Regions from separate parts of the Thioclava sp. ISO4 genome, predicted to be linked through region 1. Evidence: riboswitches for the same ligand, from Rfam matches in the RefSeq annotation. Region 1 holds a riboswitch; the other holds the start of a gene.
The links. Region 1 has a riboswitch for thiamine pyrophosphate ahead of thiM (hydroxyethylthiazole kinase). Riboswitches for the same ligand answer to the same signal wherever they lie in the genome.
Positions count from the first base shown of each region.

Region 2: linked by a shared signal. The riboswitch ahead of thiB (thiamine ABC transporter substrate binding subunit) and the one ahead of thiM (hydroxyethylthiazole kinase) in region 1 are both predicted to bind thiamine pyrophosphate.

Region 1 is NZ_CM176571.1:3,182,678-3,186,077, forward strand. It holds gene AC2TZ7_RS15595 (MFS transporter) at 1-1,323, shown strand, start outside; TPP riboswitch at 1,401-1,495, shown strand; gene thiM (hydroxyethylthiazole kinase) at 1,558-2,346, shown strand; gene thiE (thiamine phosphate synthase) at 2,343-2,954, shown strand; gene thiD (bifunctional hydroxymethylpyrimidine kinase/phosphomethylpyrimidine kinase) at 2,951-3,400, shown strand, end outside.
Region 2 is NZ_CM176571.1:3,330,273-3,333,672, reverse strand. It holds gene AC2TZ7_RS16325 (DUF4139 domain-containing protein) at 1-1,575, opposite strand, end outside; TPP riboswitch at 1,750-1,856, shown strand; gene thiB (thiamine ABC transporter substrate binding subunit) at 1,893-2,885, shown strand; gene AC2TZ7_RS16315 (thiamine/thiamine pyrophosphate ABC transporter permease ThiP) at 2,861-3,400, shown strand, end outside.

The DNA.
Region 1 (3,400 bases):
ATCGTGGCGCTTGCGACCATGCTATCACTCGTCGTCTTCACCCTGCCGCTGACCACGCTCGAGGCGATGACCGCCGCGCTCGGGCTTGGCCCCGCGCAGCAGGCGTGGATCATGTCGGGGATGCCGCTTGGGGCGGCCTGCGGGCTTCTGATCGCCGGGGCCTTCGGAGATACGCTGGGGCGCAGGCGGACTTTCGTGGGCGGGCTGTGGCTCACCGCGCTCGCTTCCGTTGCCGCCGCACTCGCGCCGACCGGTTTGTTCCTGATCGTCGCGCGTGTCGTGCAGGGGCTCGGCAGCGCCGGTATCATGGCCTGCGGCCTCGGGCTTCTGGGCCAGATCTACGAGGGCGAGCCACGCCGCCGCGCCGCCGCGATCTGGGCCGCGGGCCTTGGCGCGGGCGTGGCGCTGGGGCCGATCCTTGCCGCTGCGCTGCTGCCGATTGGCGGCTGGCCCGCAGGGCATTGGGCGATCGCGCTTGCGGCGACCACCCTTGCGCTGAGCGCCTCGGCCCGCCTGCCCGAGAGCCCGCGCAGCCCGCATAAGGTCGACCTCACGGGCGGCCTTTTACTGATGCTCGGCCTCGGCTGCCTGCTCTCGGCCCTGACCGAGCTGCGGCTGGGCGCCTTCGCCGTGGTGGGCTTGCTCGTGTTGGGCGCGCTGGCCTTTCTGACCCTTTTCCTGCGCACCGAACGCCGGGACCCGAACCCGATCCTGCGGCTCGACCTCTTCGCCCATGCGCCCTTCACCGGCGCGACCCTCGCGGCGTTTGCCTCGGGCGCGGGCGTGCTCGCGCTGATGTCTCTGGTGCCGATCGTGCTGGTGCGCGGCATGGGCCAGACACCGCTCACGGCCGCTTTCGTCCTGCTCGCATGGTCGGCCCTGACCGTGATCGCCGCGCTCAACGCGCATCGCTTGCCCGCGCGCTGGACCTCGCGCCAGCGCGTGATCGGCGGGATCGTCGGCTGCGGGCTCGGGCAGGCCCTAATGCTGCTCGCGACACCTGCGGCGAGTTGGGCGATCCTCGTGCCGGGGCTGCTGATCGCCGGGGTTGCGAACGGTATCCTGAACGCCGCGCTGGGCCATGAGGCGGTGCAATCCGTGCCGCCCGAGCGCGCCGCGATGGGCTCGGCGGCCAACAATACCGCGCGCTATCTCGGCTCCGCCCTCGGGATCGCCTTGATCTCGGTGCTGATTGCCGGACGCGATGGCGAGCGGTTCTTCGCAGGCTGGCATGAGGCGGTGGTGATGACCGTTCTGTTCAGCGCCTTGGGCGTGCTGTTCATGCTCGGCGCACCAAGGCTTGGAAAACAGCGCGCCGGTTGATGGCGCGAACCCGTCGCAAAACACCGACCTCGCCTGACCCGGCTTGACGGGCGGCTCGGAGGGTGTCACCTCTTTGCACGAAGCGACAGGGGCGCTCGGGCAACCGGGCTGAGACGAACCCTTAGAACCTGAACCGGATAATGCCGGCGGAGGGAGGCGCGTGAGACGGTCAGGCGCGTTCCCGCCTTTTGCCCCCTCGCACTCCTCTTGCTGCCCGCAGCCAAGGAGAGTGCGATGGAAGACCCCGGACAATATCTCGCAAAGATGCGGCAGACCGCGCCGCTCGTTCACAACATCACCAATTACGTCGCGATGAACGTGATGGCGAATGTGCTGCTGGCCTCGGGCGCTTCGCCCGCGATGGTCCATGCGCGCGAGGAGGCCGCCGAGTTCGCCGGTCTCGCGCAGGCGCTCAGCATCAATATCGGCACGGTGTCGCCCGCTTGGGCCGAGGCGATGGAGGCGGCGGCCACGGTCGCGCGCGCGCAGGGCATCCCGTGGGTGCTCGATCCGGTCGCGGTCGGCGCGACGGATTATCGGCGCGCGCTTGGTGCGCACCTCGTGGACCTGCGCCCGACGGTGATCCGCGGCAACGCCTCGGAGATCCTTGCGCTTGCGGGGGAGGCCGGCGCGGGGAAAGGGGCGGATTCCACCGAGAGCGTCGAGACCGCGGAAAGCGCCGCGCGGGCCTTGGCCCGTGTGAGCGGCGCCGTAGTGGCGGTGACCGGCGCGGTGGATTTCGTGACTGACGGCACGCAGGCCGCGCGGATTGCGAATGGCCATGCGATGATGCCCCGCGTGACCGCTTTGGGCTGTTCGCTCACCGGTGTCGTCGCCGCCTTTCTGGCAGGCCAGCCCCGGTTCGAGGCGGTCGTCGCGGCGCTCGCCTATTTCGGGCTCGCCGGGGAGCGCGCGGGCGCGACCGCCCAAGGTCCGGGCAGCTTTCAGGTCGCCTTCCTCGATGCGCTCCATGCGATTGACGCCGAGGCGCTGAGCGCCGGCGCGCGGATCGACCCCGCATGATCCCGCCCATCTGTTTCGTCACCGACCCGGACGCCCCGCAGCCCGTGATCGCGCAGGCTATCGCGGCGGCTGAGGGCGGCGCGGGCTGGGTGCAGCTGCGCGACAAGACGCTCCCTGATGCGGAATTCGCAGCGCTCGCCCGGACGCTGATCGCGGCGCTTGCGCCCCACGATGTCCCGCTGATCGTGAATGACCGGGTCGCGGTGGCCATCGAGATCGGCGCCGCCGGGCTGCATATCGGCCAGAGCGATGGCGATCCGGTCGCGATCCGCCGCCGGATCGGGCCCGAGATGCTCCTTGGCCTCTCGATCGAGACCGAGGCGCAGATCGGCGCCGTGCCTGCCGGCGTCGATTATCTCGGCGTCGGCCCGATCCATGCGACCGGCTCGAAGCCCGACCACGCCGCCCCGATCGGCCATGCGGGCTTTGCCGCGATCGTCGCACGCACGGACCTCCCCTGTCTCGCGATCGGCGGGATCACCGCCACCGATGCGCCCGCGATCCGCGCGGCCGGCGGTGCCGGTCTTGCCGTGATTTCCGCCATCTCGCGCGCGCCTGACATGGCGCGCGCCACCCGAACCCTGCGCAGCGCATGGAGCGACCTATGATCCCGAATATTCTCACCATCGCTGGCTCCGACCCATCGGGCGGGGCGGGCATTCAGGCCGATATCAAGGCGATCTCCGCCAATGGCGGCTATGCGATGAGCGTGATCACCGCGCTGACTGCGCAGAATACGCGCGGCGTGCAGGCGGTCAGCCTGTGTGATACCGGGCTGATCGCGGCTCAGATGACGTCGCTGCGCGACGACATCCGGATCGACGCGATCAAGATCGGGATGCTCGGCGATGCCGCAATCATCGAGACCGTGGCCGAGGGGCTGACAGGGCTCGAGTGTCCGGTGGTGCTCGACCCGGTGATGGTCGCGAAAGGCGGGGATCGGCTGCTGGCAGAGGAGGCGGTGACTGCGCTGCGCAGCCTGCTGCCGCGCGCCGATCTGATCACGCCGAACCTGCCCGAGGCCGCTGATCTCCTGGGCTGCGCCGAGGCGACG
Region 2 (3,400 bases), 150 kb from region 1:
GCTGAGCGTGGTCTCGGTGCGGATCGTCTTGGTCTCGCCCGCGCCCAGATCGAAGCGCCATGCGAGCACGCCGCGGCGATGGTCGTAATCGCTCTCGCTCGCGGGCGGGGTCGCCTTGGTCGTGATCTTCAGGTCCTCCTGTTCGGAATAGGGCACCCGGTCGATCACCCGCATCGGCCAGCCTTTGTCGGTGAGGTTCTTCACCTCGATCTCGACCACCTCGCGGCGCTCATTGGATTTCGAGATGAAGCCGCTATCGCCCTCCATCGTGTCGGGCACCCGGCGGTCCACGCGAATGCCTTCGATCGGCCCGAAGCCAAGCGTCAGATCGTCACCCGCCGCGACCATCGGCAGATGCGACTGGCCGACCAGCGCGCCATCGGCATAGAGGTTCGCGGGGCCGGGCAACAGGATCTCGCCGGTCGCGTTCTTGCCCTCGGCCACGCGATAGGCCTGCGGATCGGTCAGCGGCGCGGCCTCGGCGAAGACATCCATCGGCAGGGTCTTGGAATCGAGGCTCAGGCGCAGATCGTCCACTCCGTCGCGCAGGTCCACCGCGCTCGGGTAATGGTAGGTCACCGTCTCGCCCTGCATCTGCATCTCGGCGCGGTCGCTGATCGCGGCCTCCATCATCGGCTCGGGCGCAGCGCCAGACGCGGCGAGGGAGCGCTTCATCGGGACCGGCGTGGGCGGCGCGTCGGGATCACCGATCCGGGCCAGCCGCGGATAGACCTCGCCGGGCTCCGCCCGTCCGCCGGGACGTGCCGTCGAGAGGGTCAGATCGACGCCGCGCCAATCCTCGCCCGTGTCCTGATGGACCGAGACGAACCGCTCCATGTCCACCGCCCCCTTGTCGCGGTCGAGCCGCAGATCATAGGAGGGCTGCCAGCCCGCATTCTGGACGTAGGAAGTGATCGTCAGCGTGCCCGAACCCTGCACCTTGGCGCTCAGCACGTCACGATCCTGCGCCGGGTTCAGCAGCGCATCGAGCGCCGTCTGCGCCTGCTTCACCGCCTCTTTCGCGGGGTCGAGCGCGGCTTCCGCGCGACGCGCCTCGGCTTCAGCGGTAATCGCGCGCTCAGAGGCGGAGAGGATTTGATCCTCCACCATCTGCGCCAGTGCGCGCAGCTGTTCGGGTGCGGTAACCTGCGAGTCGGTGTTCTTGAGATAGGTGATCTGGTCGCGCGCGGCCTGCGCCTTGGCCCTGATCGTCGCCACCGAGTCCTGCTGTTCCGCCAGCGCTTCCTTCGCGGAGGCCAACCGATCCCGCGCGGATTTCACCGCCGCGCTCTCGCCATCGCCGACGGCGGGCGCGCGTCCGGAGATCAGGCTCACCGCGCCGATCTGCACACCGTCACCCGACACCCGCAGCGTCGAGATGTCGGTGCCTTCGGGAAAACCCGGCACCAGCAGGTCATGGCTGCCCTCGGGGGCGTCCAGCGTCACCTGCCGCACCACCTGCGCGCCGCGCGGGAATAGCGTCACGGCGGTGATCTTGCCCGGCGCCTCGATCGTGTCGGCCAAGGCGGGCAGGGCGGTCGCGGCCAGCAGGGCCGCCGTCAGGGTGATGCGCATCGGTTCCTCCCAAATCCGTACCAGATCGAGCCTGCGTCGCCCCGCGCGCAGTTGCAAGCCATTGAAATTCGGCGCGGCTCGCGACTGGCGGGAACTCGCCAGAGGGTCCGGGGCGCGGGGCAGGGACGCTGTGCCTGCTTGCCCTTGCGTCCGCAGCCGCGCGCGCTTACGTTGCGCCCTACCTCGGGGTGCCAGCGCAAGGCTGGCTGAGATGCGATCCACGCGAACCCGTTGAACCTGAACCGGTTAAGACCGGCGGAGGGAAGGTAGCCGGATCTCCCGGCCCCACTCCGTCCGGCAAGCCCAAGGAGTGAGGCATGAAAACCCACCTGATGCTTGCGGGAGCCCTGAGCCTGATCGCCACGATGGCGGCGGCCGAGGACAAGCCCGTACTCACCGTCTACGCGCCCGATTATTTCACGAGCGAATGGGGCCCCGGCCCCGCGATCGAGAAGGGGTTCGAGGCGAGTTGCGATTGCGATCTGAAATTCGTGGCGGGCGATGTGCTGCCGCGTATCCTGCTCGAAGGCGACAAGACCTCCGCCGATATCGCGATCGGTCTGAACACCGACGTGACCGCGAAGGCGCGCGCCACGGGCCTGTTCGCCCCGCATAACGAAGACACCTCCGATCTGACCATGCCGGTCAAATGGGACGATCCGATCTTCCTGCCCTTCGACTGGTCGGAGCTGGCTTTCGTCTATGACAAGACCAAGCTGAAGAACCCGCCCGCGAGCTTCCAGGACCTGCTCGATGCGCCCGACGACGCCTACAAGATCGTCATCGAGGATCCGCGCAGCTCGGTCGCGGGTCTGTCGCTGCTCTTGTGGGTGAAGGACATCTATGGCGACAAGGCCGAGGAGGCCTGGACGAAGATCGCGCCCAAGGTGCTGACCGTGACGCCGGGCTGGTCCGAGGCCTACGGCATGTTCACCGATGGCGAGGCGGATATGGTGCTCAGCTACGTCACCTCGCCCGCCTACCACATCATGGCGGAGAAGGATGACAGCAAAGTCGCGGCGATCTTCCCCGAGGGGCACTACTTCACCCCCGAGCTGGTCGCGCAGCTCAAGACCTCGAAGCACCCGGAACTGGCGCAGAAATTCCTCGATTACGTGCTCAGCCCCGATTTTCAGGGCATGATCGCGACGGCGAATTGGTCCTTCCCGGCGAAGCTGCCCCACGATCAGCTGCCTGAGGTGTTCCAGAACCTGCCGATGCCCGACAAGACGCTCTATCTGGGTGAGGCCGAGGCCGAGAAACTGCGCGGTCCGGCGCTGGACGAATGGCAACGCGCCTTCTCCAAATAAGACGCGCGCCCCTCTGGGCGGTGCTGGCGGGTGCGGCTTTGACCGCGCTCGTCCTTGGCACATTGGCTGCGGTGACGCTGCGAGCGGGCGGGCTGACGGGACTGCGCGAGACCGACCTCGCCGCGATCCGCTTCACGCTTTGGCAGGCGGCGGCCTCGGCGCTGATCTCCTGCGCGCTGGCGATCCCCGTCGCGCGGGCGCTGCACCGGCGCCGCTTTGCGGGGCAGGGGCTGCTGATCTCGCTGCTGGGGGCACCGTTCATCCTGCCGGTGATCGTCGCCGTTTTCGGGCTGATCGCGGTGTTCGGGCGGCGCGGGTTGTTCAATGCGGCACTCGCGCCCTTCGGCATCGATCCGATCTCGATCTATGGCGCGCAGGGCGTCATCATCGCCCATGTCTTCTTCAACCTGCCGCTGGCCACGCGGATGATCCTGCACGGCTGGGAGGCGATCCCGGCCGAGCGGTTCCGCCTTGCGGCCACGCTGGGCTTCGGCCCGGCCGAGGTCACCCGCCAC